Regions from separate parts of the Moritella sp. 5 genome, predicted to be linked through region 2. Evidence: predicted binding sites of a transcription regulator. Region 2 holds the regulator's gene; each other region holds the start of a gene.
What was found. The regulator MetJ, encoded in region 2, represses methionine synthesis genes. The targets are predictions, from matches to a motif close to TAGACGTCTAGACGTCTA.
Positions count from the first base shown of each region.

Region 1: metK (methionine adenosyltransferase) is a predicted target of MetJ. The motif match lies at 5,279-5,296, and genes of this name have one in related genera.
Region 3: metN (methionine ABC transporter ATP-binding protein MetN) is a predicted target of MetJ. The motif match lies at 5,063-5,080, and genes of this name have one in related genera.

Region 1 covers NZ_CP056122.1:863,600-873,751, forward strand. The annotation lists gene HWV01_RS03990 (GNAT family N-acetyltransferase) at 1-389, shown strand, start outside; gene HWV01_RS03995 (LysE family translocator) at 454-1,065, opposite strand; gene HWV01_RS04000 (LysR family transcriptional regulator) at 1,174-2,100, shown strand; gene HWV01_RS04005 (endonuclease I family protein) at 2,107-2,865, opposite strand; gene HWV01_RS04010 (hypothetical protein) at 3,078-3,308, opposite strand; gene HWV01_RS04015 (SprT family zinc-dependent metalloprotease) at 3,434-3,967, opposite strand; gene metK (methionine adenosyltransferase) at 4,064-5,215, opposite strand; gene HWV01_RS04025 (YfaZ family outer membrane protein) at 5,466-6,068, shown strand; gene clcA (H(+)/Cl(-) exchange transporter ClcA) at 6,145-7,554, opposite strand; gene tkt (transketolase) at 8,019-10,007, shown strand.
Region 2 covers NZ_CP056122.1:142,797-152,948, reverse strand. The annotation lists gene ppc (phosphoenolpyruvate carboxylase) at 1-2,466, shown strand, start outside; gene metF (methylenetetrahydrofolate reductase) at 2,567-3,454, opposite strand; gene HWV01_RS00660 (bifunctional aspartate kinase/homoserine dehydrogenase II) at 3,598-6,021, opposite strand; gene metJ (met regulon transcriptional regulator MetJ) at 6,198-6,524, shown strand; gene HWV01_RS00650 (RNA-binding S4 domain-containing protein) at 6,706-7,275, opposite strand; gene HWV01_RS00645 (malic enzyme-like NAD(P)-binding protein) at 7,381-8,622, opposite strand; gene rpmE (50S ribosomal protein L31) at 9,029-9,241, opposite strand; gene priA (primosomal protein N') at 9,473-10,152, shown strand, end outside.
Region 3 covers NZ_CP056122.1:4,260,550-4,270,701, forward strand. The annotation lists rRNA gene HWV01_RS18935 (23S ribosomal RNA) at 1-2,104, opposite strand, end outside; tRNA gene HWV01_RS18940 (tRNA-Glu) at 2,325-2,400, opposite strand; rRNA gene HWV01_RS18945 (16S ribosomal RNA) at 2,520-4,064, opposite strand; gene gmhB (D-glycero-beta-D-manno-heptose 1,7-bisphosphate 7-phosphatase) at 4,376-4,930, opposite strand; gene metN (methionine ABC transporter ATP-binding protein MetN) at 5,200-6,234, shown strand; gene HWV01_RS18960 (methionine ABC transporter permease) at 6,224-6,880, shown strand; gene metQ (methionine ABC transporter substrate-binding lipoprotein MetQ) at 6,912-7,718, shown strand; gene HWV01_RS18970 (hypothetical protein) at 7,950-8,855, shown strand; gene HWV01_RS18975 (YtfJ family protein) at 8,993-9,541, shown strand; gene HWV01_RS18980 (TIGR03899 family protein) at 9,768-10,152, shown strand, end outside.

The DNA of each region.
Region 1 (10,152 bases), 720 kb from region 2:
ATATGGATTTAGCAGTAATACACGAATTTATTTCGGGTACATATTGGGCAAAAGGAATTTCGATGAGTACTTTAAAGCGGTCGCTTGAAAACTCGTTATGTTTTGGTGTATTCACTCAAGCAGGTGAGCAAGTGGGGTTTTCCCGTATGATCACGGATAAGGCAACTTTTGCCTATTTATCTGACGTGTTTGTACTTGAAGCCCATCAAGGCAAAGGATTAAGTAAATTACTCATGGCTGCTATATTAGATCATCCTGATTTACAGGGGCTTAGACGTATGATGTTAGCCACCCGTGATGCCCATGGATTGTATCAACAATTTGGTTTCACAACGCTGGCTGCGCCAGAGGTTTATATGGAACTGCATGCGCCGTATTTGTATGAATAAAAATTGTTAGCTCTGAAATAAAATAGCCTCAACCCTGTACTCGAGGCTATTTATTATTCATTTGCTATGACTTCAACGCGAGTAATGCGCCAAAACTCACAAGCCCAATCCCACATACTTGATTCAAGCGTTTTCTAACACGTAATAATCGCGTTTGTAATGCCACTGACGTAAATAATATCGCGACAATCGCAAACCATATTCCATGTAGGGCAATCATATAAACACCGTAGATGAAGGCGTAGGTATTGTCATTTGAGTCAGGTGAAATCACTTGGCTAAATACACTTAAGAAAAACAACATTGTTTTAGGGTTTAATACATTACACAGAAAACCTTGAGCTAGATATTGCCAATTTTTAATTTTACGTTGTTCTGCCGACGTGGTATTTAATGGACTGTTTGCCGAGTAAATACCTTTGATACCAAGGTAGATCAAATAGCCTGCACCAGCGTAGCGGATCATGTTATATAAAAATTCATTCTGTGAGATTAAATAGCTAATACCAAACATTGAATAACTGATGTGCACGCAGATTGCGAGGCTAAGACCTAGCGCGGTAAAAATACCGGCTTTACGCCCATCATTAATACTGGTTTTTAACACTAAAACAAAGTCAGCCCCCGGACTGATAACGATTAATATGCCTAATATAGCCAGGCTCAATATTTCCATAACGATTCCATTTATGATTCATAATTATTGATAGGTGTTCATTGTAGGTGAATTACAGCTTCGCTATAATCGAATAGATTTCAATTGATATGTGAGAAAAAATCACCAATGAGGCATTTAAAAGCATTCCATGTTTTTCATGTGGCAGCAGCGCTCGAAAGTTATAGCAAAGCTGCTAACAAGCTGTGTATTACCCATGGTGCGGTGAGTAAGCAGATTAAAACATTAGAAACGCACTTAGCGGTAAATCTGTTTTATCGTGAAGGGCGAAATGTGAAATTAACGCCTGCTGGTAAACTATTATCTGGATATACAGAGCAAGCATTTAATGCCTTGGAAGCGGGTGTTCAGCATGTTACTCAAGTTACGCATACATACTTAGAGGTATCGTGTGAGCCAACATTAACAATGCGTTGGTTAATGCCTCGCTTGAGTGATTTTTATCAAGAGAATGTCGATGCCGATGTACGATTATCAACAGCTGGTGGTCCTGTGATACTCGGCAGTAATGGTTTGTCGTTGGCGATACGACGAGATGACTTTCCACTATTGCATGACTACCAACAGACCCCCTTAGTTGAAGAGTGGGTTGGCCCTATCTTTTCTCCTGAATATTGGCAACAGGTACAGAATGACGCTGGTAAGATTAAATTATTACATAGCCAGACTCGGCCGCAGGCTTGGGATAATTGGTTACAAGGTAGCGCTGTATCATGTCTTAAAGTACAAAGTCTGAAGGTGAAAAGCGAACAAACATTCGCACATTTCTATTTCTGTTTACAAGCGGTGGTTGATAACTTAGGGGCGGCAATAGGCTCATACCCCTTAGTCATGGATGATTTGCAACGTGGTAATTTAGTCGCGCCGTTTGGCTTTAAACGTTCAGGTCATCACTATATGTTATTAAGCCAAGGTGACACTTTATCAGAACAAGGCAATACTTTGTTAGGGAAAGATGGCCAGTCTGATGTTTTACAGCGAAACTTCATTGATTGGTTACAACTGAATCTTGCTGTCTGTGTGCCAAATCAATAAATCAGGTTACCAAATCCCACGATCTAAACAGGCTGATTTAACAACGCGATTTTCATTGCCTTGCAAGCTTTCAATAAGTTGCGTGCGTTGACATTCAGTGGGTGTCACAGGGTATTGCTTATTCCATGCTTGCAGCTCACGTTTTTGTCTACCTATGTTGTAGGCTGGATAAGCGGCTTCCATATATAAGTAAGCGCGGGCAATCTGGCCTTTGGCATAATCAGGCGGCTGTACCGTTTTATTTTTTATTTTGATTGGGCAGCTGCCGAATTGATTCTTTTCCGTTGTTACTTGTGAAGTAAAATTGTAATTACTGCGTAGTGCATTAACAGCGCCAATCGCGGGATACAGGTTGTACATATCCGCCTGCATATAACGGTAAGCTATATTTACTTTTTCGGCGCAGCGACGGCCCTTAAAGCTCTTACCTTTACTATTCACACACGCACTATTACCTTCTCGCCATTCACTGAAATTACGGCCAAAGTTCTCCGCTGGGACGACGTGTTCCCATTCAATTTTTGCCTGGCGTTTCACATGTTTTTGTGATGTAAAACCATTATGGTCGGTGATCTTCTTTTTGCTATTGAAATCAGCCTGGCAATAGATCGTCAGTCTAGGTACATCGGTATATACCTGCCGTTCAAGCATTTTTTTGGCTTTACTAAAGGATTGATTTATTTGATTGCCATCGTTCGAAGCATTAGAAAAGGAAGGGAAGAATAAGGTGGTTGATATAACTATAGTACCGAATTGTTTTAACATTACAGACTGCTCCAATGTAATAATTCAGCATTGTAGCACAGCTTAGAATAGACGATATAATTGTAAAATAACCTTAATTAACGGAGTGTTGACTATGAATAAGATTGTTAGAAGTGAGAGTAATATAAAGAAGTTTGACTGTTGAACTAGAGAGGGGGTTTAGATATAAAAAAGAGCAGAAGATAGCAACTGCTCTCTAGACATCGAAGTGGCTAGTTTGCGCGAGAAGCAGCGTAACGTACTGCGATATCTGAATCCGTAAGCATTTTTTCTTTTAACACACCGGACTTTGCCATGAAAATACGTTGAGAGATAGATAAAGCACTCAGATCAAGAGTTCTGGCGATTTGCTCCGCTTGCTCTTTGTTACGCTTTAAAACTGCAGCTATCAGTTTTTCCATTTCATAATCGGTAGATCTTGCAGTATCTAACGTTTGAGTCATAACCTAGTTCCCTATCACAATGGTATGTATTGAGTTATTTTATCTTATGAATTTAGATAAATACACCTATATACGTTAATTTTTTAGATAATTATCAAACAAGTTGTCACATCCACAGTTTTAAGTTAATCCATTGTTATTAAATGTTTTATGATTAAACTTTGTTTGCAAGAACGACAAATATATTTGACGTTATCACGGATTATCTTATTATGGCGACGAATTGTTAATAAGTGTTCTGTACAGTGACAAGCATAGGTAAAAGTTTTGCCTTTCACAGTGGAAACATCATATTGGTGTGTAGTTTTGGCTGCGAGATCAAATATTTGATTCATGATTTGTTGCCATTCTTTACCGTGGGGTTTAGTGCGCCCATAAATTTGATAAACCAATAGGTGTGCAACTTCATGTGGTACTGTATGTGCGATGAAATGCTGTTGGTTTTCTTGTAACAAGATAGAGTTAAAACGTAATTCATTAATTTGTAATCGAGCGCTACCTGCTGCTTTACCACGTTGTTTGAAATTAATGTTTGGTCGGGGGAATGTTTTATTTAACTTTAACTCAGCTTGTTGATAGCAGGTTTCTATTTTATCTAAAACTAATTGTTCTACGGTATGTGAGCTGACATTTTGTTGCAGGAGTAAATCATTAAGCATAGTATTATCTACAAAATCATTTATAAAAAAGGCGCTCTGGTTATGTTACCAAAAGCGCCTCTTTATAATCAACCGTTAGCTAAAAACTAATGTTGACTAAAGACCTGCTGCATCACGTAGGATTTCAGCTTTGTCTGTTGCTTCCCAAGAGAATTCTTTACGACCGAAGTGACCATAAGCAGCTGTATTTTGATAAATAGGGCGCTTAAGATCTAACATTTCGATTAAACCGTGTGGACGTAATTCGAAATGTTCACGAACAAGTTTAACAAGTAGTTCTTCGCTTACTTTACCTGTACCGAATGTTTCAACAGAGATTGACGTTGGTTCTGCAACACCGATCGCGTAAGAAACTTGTATTTCACAACGGTCAGCTAGGCCAGCAGCTACGATATTTTTCGCTACATAACGTGCTGCGTATGCTGCACTACGGTCAACTTTTGATGGATCTTTACCAGAGAATGCACCACCACCGTGACGCGCCATACCGCCGTATGTATCAACGATAATTTTACGACCAGTTAAACCACAGTCACCTACTGGACCACCGATAACGAAACGACCAGTTGGGTTAATGAAGAATTTAGTTTCTTTAGTTAACCATTGCTCGGGTAGTACTGGCTTGATGATTGTTTCCATCACAGCTTCTACTAAATCTGCTTGTTTGATATCTTCAGAGTGTTGAGTTGAAAGCACAACTGCATCGATACCAACAATTTTGCCATCATCATAAGCAAATGTGATTTGGCTTTTTGCATCTGGGCGTAACCAAGGAAGCGTACCACTTTTACGTACTTCAGCTTGGCGTTTAACCAGCTTGTGTGAATACGTAATCGGAGCTGGCATTAATTCTTCAGTTTCATTGTTTGCATAACCAAACATTAAACCTTGGTCACCAGCGCCTTGCTCTAGTGGATCATCACGGTCAACACCTTGGTTGATGTCTGGAGATTGTTTACCAATTGTGTTTAATACGGCACAAGAGTCGGCGTCAAAACCCATTTCTGAGTTGATGTAACCGATTTCACGTACTGTTTTACGGGTGATTTCTTCGATATCAACCCAAGCGTCAGTCGTTACTTCACCACCAACCATAACCATACCTGTTTTAACATAAGTCTCGCAGGCTACGCGTGCTTTTGGGTCTTGAGCGATGATTGCATCAAGTACAGCATCGGAGATTTGGTCTGCAATTTTATCAGGATGACCTTCTGATACTGACTCAGAGGTAAACAAGTGTTTAGCCATAGTTTTAATTCTCTCTTAATTTAAACACAACCGACGTAATGTACGTTCATATGTGTAGAAGTTTTAACATCTAGACGGCTATTCTAAACTAGTTTGCCTGTATTAAGATAGTCCTTGGATCATATTAATTTTGCAAATATGTTTAAAAGTACTATTTAAAGAGAATTTTTGTATATATATGTAATAAATAGTCAATATGAAGTAGCATAGGACGAAAGTATTAAAAGTATGAAGTGACGGGATTTTTTCAATGAGAGAAATTATTCGATCACTATCATTAAATGTAACTACCACTCTTGCCATTGGGAATAATAAAGTGTCATTGAAAAAATCATTAGTTATCACTGCCGGGTTACTGGCTAGCTTTAGCAGTTCAGCATCAAACATCTCACTTGCCTTCAATAACGATAATATTATTTTGGGCTATGATCTTGAAATGAAAGAAGCGCTAAAGCTAAAAGGTGACTTCCTACAGACTATCGACAATGGTTATACCGCAGATACGGGCCTTTATGCATTTCAAGATGTTGGTTCAACATTCTTTGAACTTGGCGCGAAAGCTGTAAGAATGGATAACGATAATGGTGATGGTTATGCATTAGCATTTGGCGGTTTAGGTGGCTTACGTTTAACTCAAGAGTTTAGTGTAGAAGCTAAATTCCATTTCAGCCCTGAAATCCTTGCATTTGGTGACACTGAAAATTACACGCAGTGGGTCTTTCGTGCTAACTACGAGTTAATGCCAACAGCAAGTCTCTTTGCTGAGTATAATCATACAACGGTTGAGTATAAAAATATGCCGGAAGAACGTCTAACAAGTGACTTTCTATTTGGTTTGAAATGGATATTCTAAGCCGTTAGAGGCTTTGTAAATATCACGAAAAAAGCACCTAGTAGGGTGCTTTTTTGTTTCTAGCTAAAATGTGGCATTAAGTTGTAGTAGGGCGTGTTGTTGTTATCTCGTTATCTTCTACAGTGGGTTCTTTAGGTAACGATAGTTTTAATAATTCGGCATAAAGAGGCTTACCACCAAGAGCTTGTGCGACAAGCGTAGCGCCAAGACAAGTGATGAGTAAAGGCAGAATCAATTCATAGCTATCCGTCATTTCAACCACTAACACAATACCTGTCACGGGCGCTCTCACTGTCGCGGCAAATAATGCCCCCATCCCAGCTATCGCATATACCGTTGGCTCGGCTACGAAGCTAGGAAATAGCTCGGCTGCAATAACGCCATAAGCAAGGCCAAATAAAGTACCTAGCGTTAACATTGGGGTAAACACACCGCCAGGTGCGCCCGAAGCAAAACAAGCGATAGTACCGAATAGGCGGATCACAAATAAGGCGACTAAAATAGCCCAAGTACTTGGCTCTTGAATCATCCTGACCATTAAATCTCTACCGTTACCAGCGGTGTCAGGGACAAATGACTGTAATAAGGAAAACAGGCAACCAAAGAATACACCGGTAAGAATAATACGGTGCATTTTATTATTTTGTTTACGTTTTAATAATTTTGTACTGTTTATTATCCAGCGATTAAAATACACGCCAATGACACCAAAAATGGACCCTAATAAAAGAAATAGCCAAAGCGAGGTTAGCGCTGGAACGTCAAAATGCATGACAGGCATAACGGCTTCTTGGCCATGAAAAGCGCGCATCACAATGGTGGCAACTGCCGCTGCGAGAGTCACACATTTTATCGATGTCATGTTGTATCGAAAATGGGGACGCATTTCTTCAATAACAAATAAAATCCCGGCAAGTGGCGCATTAAATGCGGCTGCCAGTCCCGCCGCCGCACCTGCAGCAACAAGGATATGAGTGGCATTGGTATAACGCTTTGCTGTGTCTGCAAACATGCGCCCAATTGTGCCGCCGATTTGAATCGACGGGCCCGCCCGACCAAAGATCATACCTGAGCTAATGGCTAATGTACCTGCGATAAATTTAACCGGCAATAAGCGACGCCAGCGAATGTCATACATACCATCAAGCGCACCTTCGATATGGGTAATGCCACTGCCAGATGCTTCGGGGGCGAAGCGTAATGTTAGCCAAAATGAAAAACCAACTATAGCACCACTGAGTATCATGATTAACAGTATATTCAGGCTTGGTGGCAGTGCTAAAGGATTGAACATTTGTAATCGTTGGGCGTCAGTCCATAGTACCGCAGCTTCAAATAGGGCGATGATTAAGCCTGTCATCCCGCCAACAAGCGCAGAAATAATAGGCAGCACAATGTAGTCGTGTTTGGCAGAAAGTAATTTTGGACTTGTACGATGCTTACGCAGTGCAGTTTTGAAAAATTTTAAATTGGGCGATTTAGCCATTTTCATGTGCCGTTTGATACTGTGAAAAGAGTGCAAATAACCTCATATCGAGTAATCGCAATTACTGACGTATAACAGCATCGTTCGCGTTATCTACGATCATTGTATGATCGTTTTCTGCGAAGTTCGTTGTGGAGAATGAATGCGAAAACAGTATAACGAATAAACAGCTTCGATAGTATTTCTTTTTAGTTAGATGTCGTAAAAAAAAATTCCGATTAAAAATTATTATTTATGCACAAGGGTCACATTCTTGTTAATAAAATCACAACGCAAGATTCGTTTGAGTGTTAACATGCCTTCACTCGAAAGTGGTTTGGGTTTGTCTAGAATGTTAATACCCTGACGTGAACCTAAAATTCGATAAATCTAAATAAACTAAAAAAACTTGTTATACATAAGATAATTTTATGACAATATAACAGCTTAAAAGTATTTTAAATTAATCTCAGCAGGAGCAAACTATGCCATCTCGTCAAGAGCTAGCGAACGCGATTCGTGCCCTAAGTATGGACGCAGTTCAACAAGCAAATTCAGGCCATCCAGGCGCACCAATGGGCATGGCAGATATTGCCGAAGTATTATGGCGTAAGAACCTTAACCACAACCCAGCAAATCCAAACTGGGTTGACCGTGATCGCTTTATTCTTTCAAATGGTCATGGCTCAATGCTTATTTACTCACTGCTACACCTTACAGGCTATGCATTGCCAATTGAAGAGTTGAAAAACTTCCGTCAATTGCATTCAAAAACACCTGGTCACCCTGAATACGGCTACGCACCTGGTATTGAAACTACAACGGGTCCACTAGGCCAAGGTATCACTAATGCTGTTGGTATGGCGATTGCTGAAAAAACATTAGCAGCACAGTTCAACAAACCAGAACATGAAATTGTTGATCACTACACTTATTCTTTCCTAGGTGATGGTTGCCTAATGGAAGGCATCTCACATGAAGCATGTTCACTTGCTGGCACATTAGGCCTAGGCAAACTGGTTGCATTCTGGGATGACAACGGTATTTCAATTGACGGCGAAGTAGACGGCTGGTTCACAGACGATACTGTAAAACGTTTTGAAGCTTACGGTTGGCATGTTGTATCTGTAGATGGTCATAACCCTGCAGAAATCCAAGCGGCAATTGAAGCATCTAAAGCTGAAACATCACGTCCAAGCCTTATCTGTTGTAAAACAGTGATCGGTTTTGGTTCACCAAACAAAGAAGGTACTCATGGCTGTCATGGTGCTCCTCTTGGTGACGCTGAAATTATAGCTACACGTGAAAAACTAGGTTGGAAACACGCGGCATTCGAAATCCCTGCAGATATTTACTCTGAGTGGGATGCCAATGAAGCTGGCGCACAAGCAGAAGCTGCATGGAATGAAAAATTTGCGGCTTACCAAGCGGCATTCCCTGAACTAGCTGCAGAATACGCACGTCGTACTTCTGGTGAATTACCAGCTGATTGGGAAACTAAAACGTCTGACTACATCAAACAGCTGCAAGCTGATTCTGCAAAAGTAGCAACACGTAAAGCATCACAAAACTGTATTGAAGAGTTCGGTGCAATGTTACCTGAGCTACTAGGTGGTTCAGCTGATTTAGCACCATCTAACTTAACAATGTGGTCTGGTACTAAAGCAATCACTGCGGATGACGCATCTGGTAACTACCTACACTACGGTGTGCGTGAGTTTGGTATGACTGCAATCATCAACGGTATGTCTTTACACGGTGGCTTCACAGCTTACGGTGCTACATTCCTGATGTTCATGGAATATGCGCGTAACGCAATGCGTATGGCTGCATTAATGAAAGTGCAAAACATCCAAGTTTATACGCATGACTCAATCGGTCTAGGTGAAGATGGCCCAACTCACCAACCAGTAGAGCAAATTGCAAGCTTGCGTATGACACCAAACATGAGCGCATGGCGTCCATGTGATTCTGTAGAATCAGCAGTTGCTTGGAAATATGCAATTGAACGCAAAGACGGTCCAACGGCATTAATCTTCAGCCGCCAAGGTCTAGCACCTATGCCACGTGATGAAGCACAATTAGCAAATGTTGCTAAAGGTGGTTACACGCTAGTAGATTGTGATGGCAAACCAGAGCTTATCCTTATCTCTACTGGTTCTGAAGTTGAACTTTGTACTAAAGCTGCTGCAGAACTTACTGCAAAAGGCCGTAAGGTACGTGTTGTATCTATGCCTGCTACAGACGTATTTGATAAGCAAGATGCTGCATACCGTGAATCTGTTCTACCGTCTGACGTTGTTAAACGTGTTGCGGTTGAAGCGGGTATTGCTGACTTCTGGCACAAATACACTGGCTTTAACGGCGCTATCATCGGCATGACTACATTCGGCGAATCAGCACCAGCTGAGCAACTGTTTGAAATGTTCGGTTTCACTGTTGCAAACGTTGTTGCGGCTGCCGAAGCTCTTTAATTTAAATACCGTGTGCTGACAGACCGGGGCACACTGCTTTTAATTAGAGTAACGAAAAAAGAGCACCTAGGTGCTCTTTTTTATTTTTTGTGATTGAGACTAAATTATAGATACAAAAAAACCAGCATTACGCTGGTTTTTCATT
Region 2 (10,152 bases):
TTACTCACCGTACTGCGTAGCCTCTCTGATGATGAGCTGTTACCAGTAGCGCGTGCGTTTAGTCAATTCTTAAACCTGGCTAACATTGCTGAGCAGTTCCACACCACTTCACGTAATTGTGCAGATAACACTTGCGTGCCAGACTCTATCGATGAACTCTTTGCTAAACTAAATAACTCTGAAATCAGTGAAGAAGATGTACTTTCTGCGGTTCAAAACCTTAAGATCGATTTAGTACTGACTGCACATCCAACTGAAATCACCCGTCGAACCCTGATCCATAAGCATGGCGCGATTAATAAATGCCTTAGCCAGTTAGAGCTTACTGAATTAAGTAGCAAAGAGCGTGATGTCTTCATGACGCGTATCGAACAATTGGTATCACAAGCCTGGCACACCAACGAGATCAGAACTGTTCGCCCAACGCCTGTCGATGAAGCTAAATGGGGCTTTGCAGTAGTAGAAAATTCATTATGGGATGCAGTACCAAACTTCTTACGCAGTCTTGATAAACGTCTACAAGACCGCTTAGGTTACCAATTACCTATTGACGCTTCACCCGTTAAATTTACCTCTTGGATGGGTGGTGATCGCGACGGTAACCCGTTTGTGACTTCAACGGTCACCGAAGAAGTATTATTAACCAGTCGTTGGATGGCTATTCACTTGTTCCTTAAAGATGTAAAACATCTCACCAGTGAATTATCAATGAATGACTGTGATGACACATTACGTGCATTAGTCGGTGAAAGTCATGAACCATACCGTGTGTTACTGAAAAAATTACGTAGTGAGTTAACAGAAACATTAGCGAGCTTAACTGCGCAGTTAAAAGACGAATACACAGAAAGCCGTGACATCATCACCACAACAGCACAGTTACGTGAGCCATTGTTAGCTTGCTATAACTCACTTAATGCCTGTGGTATGCGTGTTATTGCCCAAGGTGCATTACTCGATACTATTCGCCGCGTTGAATGTTTCGGTGTGAGTTTAGTGAAACTTGATATCCGCCAAGACAGTGATCGTCATACCGATGTGATCGCCGAAGTAACACGTTACTTGGGTCTTGGAGACTACGCACAATGGAGCGAGCAAGATAAACAAGCGTTCTTATTGCAAGAGCTTAATAACAAGCGCCCACTTATCCCACAATGCTGGCAACCGTCTGTAGATGTAAAAGAAGTGCTTGATACTTGTCGCACTGTGGCAAAGCAAGATCCAGAATCACTAGGGATTTACATCATTTCAATGGCACGTAAGGCCTCTGATGTATTAGCTGTGCAGCTATTATTAAAAGAAACCGGTTGTCCATTCCGTCTACCTGTTGCGCCGTTATTTGAAACCTTAGACGATTTGAATAATGCGGGTACAGTGACGGCAAGTTTATTAGCGATTGATTGGTATAAAAACTACATCAATGGCCATCAATATATCATGATCGGTTATTCTGATTCTGCGAAAGATGCAGGTGTAATAGCCGCCTCTTGGGCGCAGTATCGTTCGCAGGAAGCCTTGGTTAATATCTGTGAACAAGAAGAAATTAAGCTGACTTTATTCCATGGACGTGGTGGTAGCATCGGTCGTGGTGGTGCACCCGCACATGCAGCTTTATTATCACAACCTCCAGGTTCATTAAAAGGTGGTTTACGCGTAACAGAGCAAGGTGAAATGATCCGTTTTAAGTTTGGTCTTGCCAATGTTGCTGAACAAAGCTTAAACCTCTACACCAGTGCAATTTTAGAAGCTAATTTACTACCGCCGCCAGCACCAGAACAAGCTTGGCGTGATGCAATGGATCAAATGTCTGCGGATTCATGTGAAGAATATCGCTCATATATCCAAGGCCATGAAAAATTCGTGCCTTACTTCCGCTCTGCGACACCTGAGTTAGAATTAGGTAAACTGCCACTCGGTAGCCGCCCAGCAAAACGTAAACCAAACGGTGGAGTAGAAAGCTTACGTGCCATCCCTTGGATCTTTGCATGGACACAAAACCGCTTGATGTTACCCGCTTGGTTAGGTTGTACAGCTGCATTCAAAAACATGCTCGATTCAGGTCAGCGTGAGACACTGCAAGAAATGCAGCAACAATGGCCGTTCTTTAATACCCGTATTGAAATGTTCGAAATGGTATTTTTGAAAGCTGATGCTTGGTTAGCGGAATATTATGACCAATGTCTAGTGACTGAAGATTTATGGCATTTAGGCAAAGAACTACGTGCAAGCTTGGCGTTAGCAACTGAGTTGATCTTAGGTTTAACACCTGACACGCAATTACTTGATGCTCAACCCTGGAGTAAAAAGTCAATTGAGTTACGTAACCCGTATACCGACCCTCTGAACATCCTACAAGCAGAGCTATTAAGCCGCGCACGTAGTAGTGAAGAAGTGAACCCAGATATTGAACAAGCCTTAATGGTAAGTATCGCTGGTGTTGCTGCTGGTATGCGTAATACCGGTTAACTTTCAATTTAGTTATCAGCTAATGAATAGATAATAAAATGCCGACATCATGTCGGCATTTTTGATTCGGATAGTAAGTACAAGATAACCAGTACGATGATTATTTTGGACGTACACCCAATGTATGACAAATAGCATACGTTAGATCCGCACGGTTTAACGTATAGAAATGAAAGTCCTTCACCCCTTCGCGCGACAATACTTTCACTTGGTCAATGGCTATACTTGCGCCAACCAGATTACGTGTAGCCTGATCATTATCTAAACCTTCAAACTGGCTGTGCATCCAATTAGGCACTTTTACATTGGTCAGTTTTGAAAACTTACATAAGGTTTTATAATTTGATACAGGTAAAATACCCGGCACGATCTCTTTATCAATACCGACTGCCGCACAACGGTCTCGGAAGCGTAAAAAACTCTCGGTATCAAAAAAGAACTGTGAAATAGCACGATCAGCACCGGCATCAATCTTATCTTTTAGCGCGAGCAGATCTGCTTGCGCATTTTTTGCTTCGGGGTGAACTTCTGGATAGGCGGCAACTGAGATATCAAAATCATTTACCTCTTTTAATAAAGCAACTAAGTCAGCTGCATACATATCAGGTTGATTCAAGCCCGGTGGTAAATCACCACGTAAAGCCACGATATTACGAATACCATTATCCCAATAATCTGTTGCAATCTGCTTTAGCTCTTTGCGATTAGCGTCAATACAAGTGAGGTGTGGTGCAGCAATCAAGCCTGTTTCATGCTTAATTTGTTTAATAATGTTATGAGTACGATCACGAGTGCCGGAATTAGCACCGTATGTCACAGACACAAATTTAGGGTCTAACGCTTTTAAACGATTAATTGACTCCCATAAAGTAGACGTCATCGCTGGAGAGTTGGGCGGGAAAAATTCAAATGAAACGTTAATATCACGTCCCAATTCAGAAACACTTTGATTCAATACTTCAATATTTTGTGCGTTGTGAAAACTCATACTCTATTCCCTTAAGATGTTTAGACGTCCATACCTCTTTACGTCTCAATCATCACAAGTTTGGTGGATAAAGTCAACGCACATAATTCATCTTAAACATGAATTATATGCGCATTGGTTTTCGACAGACGAAAATGTAAAAGTTAACGCGCTAACAACTTACATAATTGGAAAAGATCAGATTGAATAGCACCCGCAGTCACATCTCGGCCAGCACCAGGGCCTTGGATCACTAATGGGTTATGGCGATACCAGTGACTATTAATTGAAAAAATATTATCGCACGGTAATAAGTTGGCAAATGGATGGGTTGGTTCTAAGAACTCTAACCCAACCTGCGCCCCTTCTTTACTACTAAAACTAGCGACATAGCGTAATACTAAGCCCTGCTTTTTGGCTTTATTAAACATATGTAATATTTTGTCATCGAGTGCTTCGCAATGTTCTAAAAACTCGTCCACTTTAAATGACATTAGATCTTCTGATACCAATGACTCGAGTTTAATATCGCCAAGCTCCATCTCATAGCCCGCTTCACGGCTTAGAATAAGCAATTTGCGCTGTACGTCCTTGCCCGATAAATCTTCACGAGGGTCAGGTTCCGTTAGCCCTTGATGCCAAGCTTGTTCCACTAATTCCGAGAACGCAATTTTACCATCATATTGTTGAAACAACCAAGATAAGGTACCAGAGAAAATACCGCTAACAGCAGTCACTTGATCACCACTGTGTTGCAGCATATCCATAGATGATTGGATCGGTAACCCAGCGCCAACCGTGGCGTTGTATAACCAATGGCTTTCATTATCACTAAAGCTCTGCTTAACCCGATTATAAAATTCACTGCTCGCCGCGCCAGCGAATTTATTTGCTGAAATCAGATGGAAACCGTGTTGGGCAAATTCAGGATAATAATAGCTGATTGCTTCACTGGGGGTAATATCGATAATCACCAGTTCATCAAACGGGTGCAATGCGAGATTCGATAATAACTGTTCCCATACAAACGATTCGGGTTGGAAGTCATCAAGTACCGTCGCTGCATCCAGACCATTAAAGTCTAATACCCCGCCCTGAGAGCCGTATACACCGCATAAACACAGTTCGACATTTTGTTGTTCGGGAACTTTATGCATTTGCTCCGCAAACAAAGATAGCCAACCAGCACCGATATTTCCTTTACCAAACAGCACCACACCAATGCGTCTTGGCTGCTTAAATAACGCCGTATGTAGCTCTTTCAATAACGGTTCTAACACCACTTTCTGCAGAACGGCACAGATACTTAAATGGTTTTCACCTGTCTGTACAAATGTCAGATTATGCTCTGAAATTAATTGATAAAACTGATGTGATTGCAACGCATTATCGGTTACACCAGAACCCACTAGCGCAACCATACAAAAACCACTCACATGCTCAATGGCTGTTACATTAGATTGCTGCTGTTTATATATTGCTAATGCAGTAAGTGCAAATTCAACAATTTCAGCGGTATAACCAAATCTAACCTTATAATCCGTCGGACGGCGTTTGATACAGATAGGAGAGAGTTGCTGCTGTGCTAACAATGCAATTAACTGATTATATTGTTGCTGGTAATCTGTATCATGATTAAACTCAACATCCACTAAATGTAGATCATCAATCGAGGTGACAATTTTAGCCCCTTTACCTTTTGGTAAACGACGGTGGATCTGGGTTGACCCCTCATCAGGAGTATAACTGCAACGTAACTGCACATGCTGTTTACTCTCGACAACAGGTTGTAATGTACGCGCATGTAATACGGGAGAGCCTAAACGCGCGAGCTCAGCAGCTTCATCAAGTGATAATTTAGTTTGCAGTTCAGCATCTTTTACACGACGTGGGTCGGCACTAAATACCCCCGCAACATCGCTCCAAATAGTGGTTTGATCAGCATCTACTAATGCAGCTAACAAGGTCGCAGAATAATCAGAGCCATTTCGCCCCAATGTCACAGTACGCTGTTGTGTATCTGCAGCAATAAAACCGGTCACGACAACGCGATTAGTCAGGGTCGCTAAACACGAGTCTAATTTTTGGCGAGACACCATTTCATCAACCACAGGTTGCGCGGCTAATTCAGTTGTTAAAAACAAGCGAGAATCTAAATCATTAGCTGGTAGTTCGCTTTGACTCAGTAAAGCTGCTAATAATCGAGCGGACCACACCTCACCATGCGCTAAAATTTGGTTTTTAGCATACACATCAAGAGTAGTTTCTAATAAATGGCCTATAGTATGAATGTCATCTTGCAATGCAGAAGTGAGTTGTGTGCATAAGGCACCTTCTAATAGTTCTGCAATTAACTTAGTTTGATACTCGCATGTCGCAATAAGACGTTCCGATGCAGCTTGATCTCCGTCTTCGGCTAATTGTAATAATTCTAATAATTGGTTGGTGGTCTTGCCCGCTGCAGAAACTACAATAAGATCGCGTGCTTTGGTATGTTGGCTAATGATCGTCAATACTCGACGATAACAGGTAGCATCAGCTAAACTACTGCCACCAAATTTATGAATACTGCGCTTAATTGCGTCCATGCGTTCTCCCGAACTTAATATCGAATTAATATATTTCCAGTAACTCAAAACATACACTATTAGGCTACAACAGGTCAACAGACGTCTAGAGCTCTTTACATACTGATTGCCAATAATCAAATTCAAAGGTAGACTTATTACTTATTCATAAATAATAATTTACGCAAAGGTCAAAAATGACGAAGTGGAACGGCGAGTATATTAGCCCCTATGCAGAGCATGGGAAAAAGAGTGAACAGGTTAAAAAGATTACTGTTTCAATTCCTTTGAAAGTATTAAAAGTGCTGACAGATGAAAGAACTCGCCGTCAGATTAATAATCAACGTCATGCAACCAACAGTGAGTTGTTGTGTGAGGCATTTTTACATGCTTACACAGGTCAACCATTACCTGCCGATGAAGATTTAACAAAAGACAAACCAGACAGCATACCAGCAGAAGCTAAAGCACAGATGTTAGCACTGGACATTAATATTGATGATTATTTAGAACAAGATGATTAGTCACTAACTAACGAGAGCTAAATAAAGAACGTCTGAAAATAAAACAGGCTCACCTTTTATAAAACAGGCCCCAATTATAGGTGCCTGTTTTGATTTAGCCTATATACAATGCGCTATCTAGCTCGCATTGTTGCTAATACCTTAAAGTGAAATCTAAAATCTAAAATCTAAAAACTAAAAACTAAAAACTAAAAGGAGCCGCGCGGCCTTTTTTCTTTTTCTCAACCGGTTTCGGTTCAGCTACTTTCACTTGTTTAGCTTCAGATTTTTTCTTTTTCTTCTTTTCAGGCTGCTCCCAGATACCTTCAGGGATGCTGTCGACAACAGGCTTAGCAACTGGTGTTGGTGCAATAAATTCGGGTTCAACAGCAACATCTTGCTCAACAGTATTGTTTCCTGTGAAATAGTCTTCAGTAACATCGTTTTCTGTAATATATGTTGCTACAGAATCAGACTCTAAAGCTGCAGGGTCCACAAATTCTTCTTCATCAGTAATATCGTATTCTGCAAGTTCTTCCGCAGACATGACTTGATAAGCTTCACCATTAAAACCAATGATATCGCCAAACATGATCTTTTTACGTTTGCGTGTTTCAACTTCACCATTCACATACACATAACCGTCTGCAATATAGTTCTTCGCTTCACTGCCCGAGGTCACTAAATTTTCGATTTTTAAGATCTTATATAATTCAATCGGTTCTTCAGAAACAACAACAGGGATAACTTCAATTTCATATTCTTCAGACATGGGAACCTTAAATGTGGGCAAATAGCAGAACTTTATACAAGTATAAACCTAGAAATGCAAACGCCAAGGATAAACCTTGGCGTTTGTGAAAATCATACTGGTTAGTTACAGCATGTAATTCTCTGGTAAATCGATACGCGATACACCCGTTTCAACTGCCGCTAATGCAACAGCACGTGCAACACGTGGCAATAAACGAGGATCCATTGGCTTTGGAATAATGTACTCTTTACCAAACTCTAACGATGTCGCACCAGACGCAACTAATACTGACTGTGGCACTTCTTCTTTCGCAATTTCACGAATTGCATGTACAGCCGCGACTTTCATTGCTTCATTAATCACACTCGCTCGCGCATCTAATGCACCACGGAAGATAAACGGGAAGCACAGTACGTTATTCACCTGATTTGGATAATCAGAACGACCCGTTGCCATGATCAAATCTTGACGTACCGCGTGAGCCAATTCAGGTTTAATTTCTGGATCAGGATTCGAACATGCAAAAATAATTGGATTATCGGCCATTAATTTAACATCGTCAGCAGACAATACATTTGGACCTGATACACCAACAAATACGTCAGCACCGTTAATTGCATCTTGCAATGTACGCTTATCAGTATTATTAGCAAAACGTTGCTTATACTCGTTAATGTCATCACGACGTGTGTGGATCACGCCTTTACGATCTAACATGTAGATTTTTTCACGTTGTGCGCCACATGAAATTAGTAATTCCATACATGCAATTGCAGCAGCACCAGCGCCCATACAAACAATAGCCGCTTCAGTGATGTCTTTACCTTGAATATCTAGCGCATTAATCATACCTGCAGCGGTTACGATTGCAGTACCGTGCTGATCGTCATGAAATACTGGGATCTGACAACGTGCAATTAACGCTTTTTCAATTTCAAAGCATTCTGGCGCTTTAATATCTTCAAGATTAATACCACCGAATGTATCGGCAATATTGGCAACTGTATCAATAAATTCTTCTGTCGTACGGTGTTTCACTTCAATATCAATCGAATCGATATCTGCAAAGCGCTTGAATAGTAGTGCTTTACCTTCCATTACCGGCTTTGAAGCCAGTGGGCCTAAATTACCGAGACCTAAAATCGCAGTACCGTTAGTGATCACCGCCACTAAGTTGCCTTTGGCCGTATATTTATAAGCATCATCAGGGTTAGCAGCAATTTCACGCACTGGTTCTGCGACACCTGGGCTATATGCTAAAGAAAGATCATCAGCGGTTTCTGCTGACGTAGTAAGTTGAATAGCAATTTTGCCTGGTTTAGGGTTCGCATGGTAATCCAATGCTTGCTGTCTAAGGTCTGACATACACAATATCCTGAGTGAAATGAATACACATAACTCAACGCCTTAATTCAAGAATAACAAGGAGTGAGAAACAACGTTGGGGGAATTAAAATAATAATCGAATGTAACGCCAAATATTTAACTTTAATTTAACACAGGTCACTTTTGTTTTACACTGAGCTAAACTAGCTAATAATACTGTTACCATGATTCTACAGTAATTTAAGTTGTTTATTCTACCTTTGTACTGGTATGAAGTGTTTATTTTTATATGATTTACTAATTTTAGAAGAACATTTTTATCCAAATGAAAGCATTTAAGTTAAATATAAGTTTTATAAATGTTTCAAACTATTTTTAAGATATAAAAAAAGGTACCCTAAGGTACCTTTTTGATTCACTACAACAAATTGTATAAATACAATTCTTATTTTGCAGAAAGAGCGCCAAAACGCTTGTTGAACTTATCAACACGACCACCAGTATCAACATTACGTTGCTTACCAGTGTAGAATGGGTGACAGTTTGAACATACGTCTAGCGTGATGTTTTTACCGCGAGTTGAACCAACAGCGAAAATGTTACCGCATGAACATTTTGCTTCCATAGAAGCATATTCTGGGTGGATACCTTGTTTCATAGAAACCTCAATTTAGTTATGTCGCCATCTGAAACACTGCCAGACACCACATAAAGTTATAGAATTTTTAGGCTGCGAATAATATAGGATCTTGCCCCTAAATATCAATAGCTGATGCATAAATAAACCACAATTAGAAGATTAAACAGAAAATATCAAGACATTACCTAGTTAACAGCCGTAAACTGTTTACTGAAGTACAGATACAGTCCGTAAAAGAGAGTTAAGTTCATGCCAGTTGTTGCCGTCGCCGTTCCCATACATTTAAGCAGAACTTTTGATTATACCTATTCTGAGAATGAACATATTCAGCCAGGCATGCGTGTCTGTGTTCCCTTTATGAATAAGCAATTAGTTGGTATTGCATTGGTAACCAAAAACGACAGTGAATTTCCGCTCGAAAAACTAAAGCCAATCATTAATGTACTCGATGACAACGCTATTTTATCAGCTGACATGCTAGCATTTTTTAGTTGGTGCGCTGATTATTACCATTACCCGATTGGTGAAGTGATCGCACAAGCCCTACCGGTATTATTACGTAAATTAGAATCTGCAAAATTAAACAGCTACACATTCTGGCAATTAACCGATAACGCGCATGAATTAACAGCCCAAGAATTAAATCGTTTAACACCGGCTCAATTACAAACCATCAAGTTACTGGCTGAAACAAGGCTAACCCAATCACACTTAAAGTTAGCCAATATAAAATCAACGACCATCAAAGCATTGCAAGACAAAGGGCTAATTAGCCAAGAATACATAGAGGTCCAAGATAACGATGCTCAACACTGGCGCCAGAATCTCGTTATTAGTGATAATCGCCCCTCACTCAATACCGAGCAAGCGATCACCATTGCGGCGATTGATATTAATCACTTTGCCACTTATCTGCTTGATGGTGTTAC
Region 3 (10,152 bases), 870 kb from region 2:
TACACATGTAGGTTCAATGTTCAGTGCCAAGCTATAGTAAAGGTTCACGGGGTCTTTCCGTCTAGCCGCGGGTACACTGCATCTTAACAGCGATTTCAATTTCACTGAGTCTCGGGTGGAGACAGCGTGGCCATCATTACGCCATTCGTGCAGGTCGGAACTTACCCGACAAGGAATTTCGCTACCTTAGGACCGTTATAGTTACGGCCGCCGTTTACCGGGGCTTCGATCATGAGCTTCGACCTAAGTCTAACCCAATCAATTAACCTTCCGGCACCGGGCAGGCGTCACACCGTATACGTCATCTTTCGATTTTGCACAGTGCTGTGTTTTTAATAAACAGTTGCAGCCACCATTTCTCTGCGACCAACAATAGCTTACGGAGCAAGTCCTTCACCATCATTGGCGTACCTTCTCCCGAAGTTACGGTACCATTTTGCCTAGTTCCTTCACCCGAGTTCTCTCAAGCGCCTTAGTATTCTCTACCTAACCACCTGTGTCGGTTTGGGGTACGATTCTCTTATATCTGAAGCTTAGAGGTTTTTCCTGGAAGCCGGGTATCAACTACTTCATCTCCGTAGAGACTCGTCATCAGTTCTCAGCCTTAATGTACGCCCGGATTTACCTAAGCATACAGCCTACAACCTTAAACATGGACAACCATCGCCATGCTAGCCTAACCTTCTCCGTCACCCCATCGCAATATAAGTGAGTACAGGAATATTAACCTGTTTCCCATCGACTACGCCTTTCGGCCTCGCCTTAGGGGTCGACTCACCCTGCCCCGATTAACGTTGGACAGGAACCCTTGGTCTTTCGGCGTGGAGGTTTTTCACCCCCATTATCGTTACTCATGTCAACATTCGCACTTCTGATACCTCCAGCAAGCTTCTCAACTCACCTTCGACGGCTTACAGAACGCTCCTCTACCATGCAAAGAACAAGTCTTTGCATCCGTAGCTTCGGTGGTATGTTTAGCCCCGTTAAATCTTCCGCGCAGACCGACTCGACCAGTGAGCTATTACGCTTTCTTTAAAAGATGGCTGCTTCTAAGCCAACTTCCTGGCTGTCTGAGCCTTTCCACATCGTTTCCCACTTAACATACACTTTGGGACCTTAGCTGACGGTCTGGGTTGTTTCCCTTTCCACGACGGACGTTAGCACCCGCCGTGTGTCTCCCGCGATTGAACTTATTGGTATTCGGAGTTTGCAAAGGGTTGGTAAGTCGGGATGACCCCCTAGCCTTAACAGTGCTCTACCCCCAATAGTTAGACGCGAGGCGCTACCTAAATAGCTTTCGAGGAGAACCAGCTATCTCCCGGTTTGATTGGCCTTTCACCCCCAGCCACAAGTCATCCGCTAATTTTTCAACATTAGTCGGTTCGGTCCTCCAGTTGATGTTACTCAACCTTCAACCTGCCCATGGCTAGATCACCGGGTTTCGGGTCTAATCCCAGCAACTATTCGCGCAGTTAACACTCGGTTTCCCTACGGCTCCGCTATTCGCTTAACCTTGCTACTGAAATTAAGTCGTTGACCCATTATACAAAAGGTACGCAGTCACAGAACAAGTCTGCTCCCACTGCTTGTACGTATACGGTTTCAGGTTCTATTTCACTCCCCTCACAGGGGTTCTTTTCGCCTTTCCCTCACGGTACTGGTTCACTATCGGTCAGTCAGTAGTATTTAGCCTTGGAAGATGGTCCTCCCATATTCAAACAGCATATCACGTGTGCCGTCCTACTCGATTTCACAGTAAGGTCGTTTTCATGTACGGGACTATCACCCTGTATCGTGAAACTTTCCAGAATCTTCCACTAACTTCCAAACTGCTTAAGGGCTAGACCCCGTTCGCTCGCCGCTACTAAGGGTATCTCTATTGATTTCTTTTCCTCGGGGTACTTAGATGTTTCAGTTCTCCCGGTTCGCTTCGTAACGCTATGTATTCACGTTACGATACTCTACAAAGTAGAGTGGGTTCCCCCATTCGGAAATCTGTGGATTAACGCTTTTTATCAACTCCCCACAGCTTAACGCAGATTAACACGTCCTTCATCGCCTCTGACTGCCTAGGCATCCACCGTATACGCTTAGTCACTTAACCATACAATCTAAAGTCGACCGTACAATTGAAATAACTAGGTATTATCTAGTTTTTTTCGCCTCAAGAATACTCAAGAACACTATATTGTTATTACCGAAGTAATAACGTGTTTTAAGAACTTCTTTATTTATTCAGCTTTCCAAATTTTTAAAGAGCAATTTGCTAAAAAGCAAAGATAAGCATTAACTGCTTAGCTTTGATTTTTAATCAGAAAGAAAAGTGGTATCCCGTACGAGATTTGAACTCGTGTTACCGCCGTGAAAGGGCGGTGTCCTAGGCCTCTAGACGAACGGGACACTATTTACTTTCTACGTTTGGATTTCATCCCAAACGTTGTCTTATTTTCATAAGACTGTCTTTAACGTTTCTATTCAAGCAATTTGTGTGGGCACTTACAAAAACTAACAACTTTACGTAAGGAGGTGATCCAGCCCCAGGTTCCCCTAGGGCTACCTTGTTACGACTTCACCCCAGTCATGAACCACACCGTGGTCATCGCCCTCCCGAAGGTTAAGCTAATGACTTCTGGTGCAGCCCACTCCCATGGTGTGACGGGCGGTGTGTACAAGGCCCGGGAACGTATTCACCGTGACATTCTGATTCACGATTACTAGCGATTCCGACTTCATGGGGTCGAGTTGCAGACCCCAATCCGGACTACGACGCACTTTATGGGATTCGCTTACCATTGCTGGTTTGCAGCCCTTTGTATGCGCCATTGTAGCACGTGTGTAGCCCTACTCGTAAGGGCCATGATGACTTGACGTCGTCCCCACCTTCCTCCGGTTTATCACCGGCAGTCTCCTTAGAGTTCCCACCATTACGTGCTGGCAAATAAGGATAAGGGTTGCGCTCGTTGCGGGACTTAACCCAACATTTCACAACACGAGCTGACGACAGCCATGCAGCACCTGTCTCATAGTTCCCGAAGGCACCAATTCATCTCTGAAAAGTTCTATGGATGTCAAGAGTAGGTAAGGTTCTTCGCGTTGCATCGAATTAAACCACATGCTCCACCGCTTGTGCGGGCCCCCGTCAATTCATTTGAGTTTTAACCTTGCGGCCGTACTCCCCAGGCGGTCTACTTAATGCGTTAGCTTAAGAGCCCAGTTCTCAAGGAACCAAACTCCGAGTAGACATCGTTTACGGCGTGGACTACCGGGGTATCTAATCCCGTTTGCTACCCACGCTTTCGCATCTGAGCGTCAGTTACTTGCCAGGTGGCCGCCTTCGCCACTGGTATTCCTTCAGATCTCTACGCATTTCACCGCTACACCTGAAATTCTACCACCCTCTCAAGAACTCTAGTTTGCCAGTTCGAAATGCAGTTCCCAGGTTGAGCCCGGGGCTTTCACATCTCGCTTAACAAACCGCCTGCATGCGCTTTACGCCCAGTAATTCCGATTAACGCTTGCACCCTCCGTATTACCGCGGCTGCTGGCACGGAGTTAGCCGGTGCTTCTTCTGCGAGTAACGTCACAGTAGCAGAGTATTAATCTACTACCTTTCCTCCTCGCTGAAAGTACTTTACAACCCTAAGGCCTTCTTCATACACGCGGTATGGCTGCATCAGGGTTTCCCCCATTGTGCAATATTCCCCACTGCTGCCTCCCGTAGGAGTCTGGACCGTGTCTCAGTTCCAGTGTGGCTGATCATCCTCTCAGACCAGCTAGGGATCGTCGCCTTGGTGAGCTCTTACCTCACCAACAAGCTAATCCCACTTGGGCTCATCTAGTCGCGAGAGCTTTCAAGAAGAGGCCCCCTTTCACCCGTAGGTCGTATGCGGTATTAGCAGTCGTTTCCAACTGTTGTCCCCCTCGACTAGGCAGATTCCCAAGCATTACTCACCCGTCCGCCGCTCGACGCCAGAATAGCAAGCTATTCTTCGTTTCCGCTCGACTTGCATGTGTTAAGCCTACCGCCAGCGTTCAATCTGAGCCATGATCAAACTCTTCAATTAAAAGTTTTTGACTAATCGCCTAAGCGATTAAGTCGGCTCAATGAATTCTGTACTTCAACAACAAACCGAAGTTTGTTGTTTATAAAACCAAATCTTTCGATTTAATTTAATGTTCACAATTACATTGATATAATTTTTGGTCATTATATCTCTGCAAGTGCTCACACAGATTGCTTGAATAAATTGTTAAAGAGCATACTTAGCGGCTGCTGCCGTGTCAGTGGGGTGGATTATAGAGAACTACGCTTTATAGGCAAGGCTTTTTCTTAAAAAAAACGAAACTGCTCAAATAACAACCAATAAGTGTCAATTTAGTCGTTAACTATCGATTTAGCCGCAGATAATAGGTCTGTAAACACAGCATCCGCTGCTTCTGCACCTTTTTCACATAGCTCTTTACCCGTCGACACCAAATAATTGGCTTTGAGCTGTGATTTTTGACCAGCCTGAATATCAGATAGTTTATCACCCACTAAATACGAGTTAGCAAAATCAATATCTAGCTCTTTACCTGCGCTATCTAACATACCTGTATTTGGCTTACGGCATAAACAATCTTGCTTATAATCACCAATACCTTTTTCGGGATGATGAGGACAATAATAAATACCATCAAGATCGACACCCCGATCGGCAAGTGACCAATCCATCCATTCCGTGAGCGTCATAAATTCATCTTCAGTATAATAACCTCGTGCGATACCAGACTGATTTGTTATTACAACTAATAGATAACCATGCGCCTTCAATAGTTGCATTGCTTCAATACTGCCATCAATGAATTCAAAATCATCAATTTGTGAAACATAACCTTTATCTTTATTAATCACACCATCACGGTCTAAGAATACAGCTGCAGTTGCCACTATTATTACCTTTATTATCAATCATTCTAATTGCACATTATTTCACGTCATAAAAATTACGCAATCCATACCTTTACATGTAAATGGAAACCTAAGCGATTAAAACTACCTCAATAGAAATAAAACACAGTTTAGCCATCTAGATGTAAAAAAGGCCATTGACTTTGAGCAACTAAATAACTAGCATATGTATCCAGTTGTTACTCATAAATGAAGAATTAATATCTAATCTTATATATCAATTTTTACTTTTCGTTTTAGGCGTTGAAATGATTAAATTAACAAATATAAATAAAATATTTGAAACTACAGACAAACCTGTTTATGCCTTGAGAGACGTTAACCTAAACGTCGAAAAAGGTGAGATATTCGGTGTTATAGGTTCATCAGGTGCGGGTAAAAGTACCCTTATTCGTTGTGTAAACTTACTTGAAACTCCAACATCGGGATCAATTCAGCTTGATGGCGTTGAACTAACTCAACTAAATAAAGCAGAACTATGTACTGCACGACGCCAAATCGGCATGATATTTCAACATTTCAATTTATTATCGTCTCGAACTGTATTTGATAATGTAGCATTACCGCTGGAATTAGCAGGTATTGATAAAGCCGAGATCAATAACAAAATTACACCACTGCTTGAGTTAGTTGGCTTATCAACAAAACATAAAGCTTACCCTTCGGAATTAAGTGGCGGTCAAAAACAGCGTGTGGCGATTGCGCGAGCATTAGCTTCAGAACCTAAAGTACTGCTGTGCGATGAAGCAACATCAGCACTTGACCCGAGTACAACAAAATCAATTTTAGCTCTATTAAAAAATATTAATGCACGACTAGGCCTGACGATTCTACTTATCACGCACGAAATGGAAGTCGTTAAAAATATCTGCCATAAAGTTGCGATCATTGATAAAGGCGAATTGATTGAACAAAATACGGTAGCGAAGTTCTTTGCTAATCCAGAAACAGAATTAGCACAAATATTTATTGAAGCAACGATAAACCTAGAAATTCCTGATGAGTATAAACAACGATTATCGTTAAATAGAAAAGAAAACTCAACGCCATTAGTACGTCTTGGGTTCACTGGTAACAGTGTTGACTCAGCTGTTATTTCAGAAGTAAGTCGTACATTAAATGTTGATGTGAACATTTTAAGTGCCGATATTGAATTTGCTGGCGGCATCAAGTTCGGTTATATGCTTGCCGAGCTTATTGGTAATAAAGAAAACACTCTTGCAGCCAAAGCATTTTTCCAACAACACGCAGTTAATGTAGAGGTTATCGGTTATGTCGACTGAGCAAATGATTAATTTACTTTTTACCGCAACGATTGAAACACTCGTGATGGTCGGTATTGCCGCTGCAATTGCATGTTTATTGGGAATGCCAACAGGGATCCTATTGCATGTAACAAAAACCAACGGTATTTTAGAAAACAAAAAATTAAATAATGTATTAAGTGTGATTGTAAATGTAGGTCGTTCAGTACCTTTCATTATTTTACTTGTTGCAATCATTCCGTTTACACGTCTAATTGTCGGATCATCAATCGGCACTGGCGCAATGATCGTTCCACTAACAGTTGCTTCAATCCCTTTTATTGCTCGATTAATTGAAGGTGCATTATTAGATGTGCCAGCAGGGCTAGTCGAAGCAGCGCAAACAATGGGCGCGACACCACTACAGATTATAATGAAAGTGTTAATCCCAGAAGCAATGCCAGGAATTATTAATAGCATCACAATCACGTTAGTAACACTTGTAAACTACTCAGCAATGGCGGGTACTGTCGGCGGCGGCGGCCTAGGCGATGTTGGTATTCAGCATGGCTACATTGGCTTTAACCCTACTATTATTCTAATTACAGTAATCTTACTGGTGATCATCGTACAAATTATTCAATCAGTCGGTGAACGCTTAATAAGTAAAGTCGACCACAGATAATAAACTTTAACAACTCAAGGAAATATTAATCATGGAATTTTCACTAAAGAAATTAGTATCAGTAACAGCAATTGCATCAAGTGTGTTATTAAGTGCATGTAGTGGCGACAAAGACTCAACAGTATTAAAAGTGGGCGCAATGGCTGGCCCTGAAGCAGAAGTCATTGAGATTGCAAAAAAAATTGCTAAAGAGAAATACGATCTAGACATTGAAATAGTCACGTTTACGGATTATGTAACACCAAACAGAGCACTTGAAGAAGGCAGTATTGATGTAAATGCTTTCCAACATAAACCTTATCTAGATGCACAAATCGAACAACGTGGTTACGATATTACAGCAGTAGCAAACACATTTGTTTATCCAATTGCGGCATACTCAGCATCAATCAAGCGTGTTGACGAGCTTAAAGAAGGTAATAAAATTGCAGTACCAAATGATCCAACTAACCTAGGCCGCTCATTATTATTACTTGAGCAACAAGGTATCATCGCACTTAAAGCTGGCGCGGGTATTAAAGCTACAGAATTAGACATTACTGCGAATCCATTTGGTGTTGAGATTATAAAATTAGAGGCTGCGCTATTAGCGCGTAACTTACAAGACGTAACAATAGCGGTTATCAACACCACATTTGCAACTAAGATTGGTTTATCGCCAACTAAAGATGGCATCTTCGTTGAAAATAAAGAATCTCCATACGTAAATTTAATTGTTGCTCGTAACGACAATAAAGATTCAGAGAAAGTAAAACAATTCATCGCGGCGTTCCAAACTCAAGAAGTGTATGACGAAGCTAAAAAACTATTTAACAATTCAATCGTAAAAGGCTGGTAATTAGCGGCTACGCAAACGACCTGTGCGATAACAGGTCTAAATAGTTATAATAAGGTGTGGTTGGTAACAAAATTTATTCTGTATTATTTTTGATATCAATCACATTTTCTACCAAGCTTAGTGAATAGCTCATCATCAGAGATTCATTAAATGCCCAACCCTTTATTGAACAACGCATCTCTGTGGCCCTCTATAACCACAAGCATAATAATTTTCCTTTCTGTACCGGTAATGGCCTCTATCTCTGGTGATACAGATGAACGCAACAACCTTTCCTCTTCTCCCCTAATCAACTTACCGAACAATGAAATAAATTCATTTTCGATTAATTGGCAGTGGACTGATAGCAAAGGAAAGAGCTTAAAGATAAAATCATTTTTTGATACCGATATTGTTGAGACATCATTATTAGACAGTTATAAATTGTCCTTTTCATTGAGTTATCCAATCAAAGCTATTCATACCTACTTAACGCCAAGACTAGAATTTGCTATCGACCGTATTAATTTTTACACGCCAGATGATCAAAAAAAAATAAAAGACATACAATACGCATTTACCAATAAAGACGAAAGTAATGCCTCACAATTATTTTGGCAGGCCTACAATCAATATCAAAACGATGCCTTTTATCACTTAAAAATAACCCCTTGCGTGCATCCAGATGATGAAGATTTACCTTGCGTTAGACCGAATTACTCTCAACTGTTTTATGAGTATAGGGCATACCTAAAAGATATTGCGACACAACTCGCCAACCAGCAGTCAGTTGACTCAGCGGTCAAAAATGCACAGTATTGGGTTTATGCTATCCCAGACAGAGAAGAGCATAAGAATAGTTTCTTCTCTCCAATTAGTGTCTTAAAAAGCAATGAAGCAGACAGTGATGAAAAAGCCCTATTATTAGCGGCACTGATTAGTCAACTCGCACCTGAATATGAACTTTTCATGCTTTATCCATCAGACAGTATTGGTAGTGTGTCACCCGTATGGCTAACCATTGATAGTAAAAGCGGCGTAAAAGGCCAACAAATCATAATTAATCAAAATCAATATACTGTCATATTAGGGTCAAAAGTAAAATTAGATAAAATATTATCGTCTGACACAGAATTGATTAGTGAATCATTATATTGACCACAAATTTATACTTTAGTAATCAAAAATCTTTGAAAATAGAATAACATATGAAAATAATATAACTCGATATGGCTGGTTAATAGACTATCGGCTTAAACGTTCACATTAATTTCATATTTAAAAGGATAAAAATAATGAAAAAAATACTGACGGCTATTACGCTATCACTCGCCTCTTTTGTCGCTTTAAGCCATAACCTCACGTTGGGAGAAAATGTTCCCCAAGTTACAATCAAAGATAAAGGTTATGTAGCTCTAGTCGAAGGTGAATTCGAATATCGCCAGTGGTCTACTGCCGAGTTACATAATAAGGTTATTTTAATTCAGCATATTGCAGGACGCACATCAGCTAAGGACTTGAATGAGCCAATGATTGATGCATTGAAAAAATCTGATTTCCCATTCGAGAAATACAATACTGCTACGCTAGTGAATTTAGACGAAGCGATTTGGGGTACTGGCGCGATTGTAGCGAGCCAATTGAGATCAAACAAAGAAGAATTTCCCGATGCAATCTTTGTTCTTGATGAAGACGGTGATATTCGTAATAAGTGGGGTCTAACTGAAAAAAGTTCTGCGATCATTTTATTAGATCAAGCAGGCAAGATTTTATATGTCAAAGACGGTGAGATGAATCCAACAGAGATCGATACTGTGATTGGTCTTATCAACGCCTATATATAATATTAGTATCTAAATAGCCTTCAAAATTTTAGATATACCATACGAAGGACGAGTAGAAGTAGACTTTTTATTACCGTACTCGTCCAAGTGACTTTAAAATATAAACTAGTATAAAAATATCCTCGCTAGCCAGCAATTTTACATATCAAAACAATACATTCAGGCCTATATCAGGTATAAATAAAAGCTTATAACCCTTAATCTGAATACACGGCTAGGTTTTGCTATGTCTGGAAATGATACCAGTATAAATAAAGTTGAATCGAATATTTTAAACAGTATTCAACAATTAAGAAAAGTCTCTAAAGATAGAGGCATTGACGGTATGTTAACAGTAAACAAGCACACCACATTTGAACACAGAGCAATCCAACGTCTTAATCAAGAAAAAATAAAACAACAACAAAATTTAGAAAGCATTGTTGTTCGCGCCAATAATTTTTGTGACGATGTCACCAGCGAAGTTATTGACCCAGACTGGCTCAGTGCTTTTATGTCAATGGCAAAAGATATTTCAGGGCCTCATATGCAAACATTATGGGGTAAAATTTTTGCGTTAGAATTAAGCCATTCCGGCAGTTTCTCAGTAAAGTCACTACGTACACTCAATC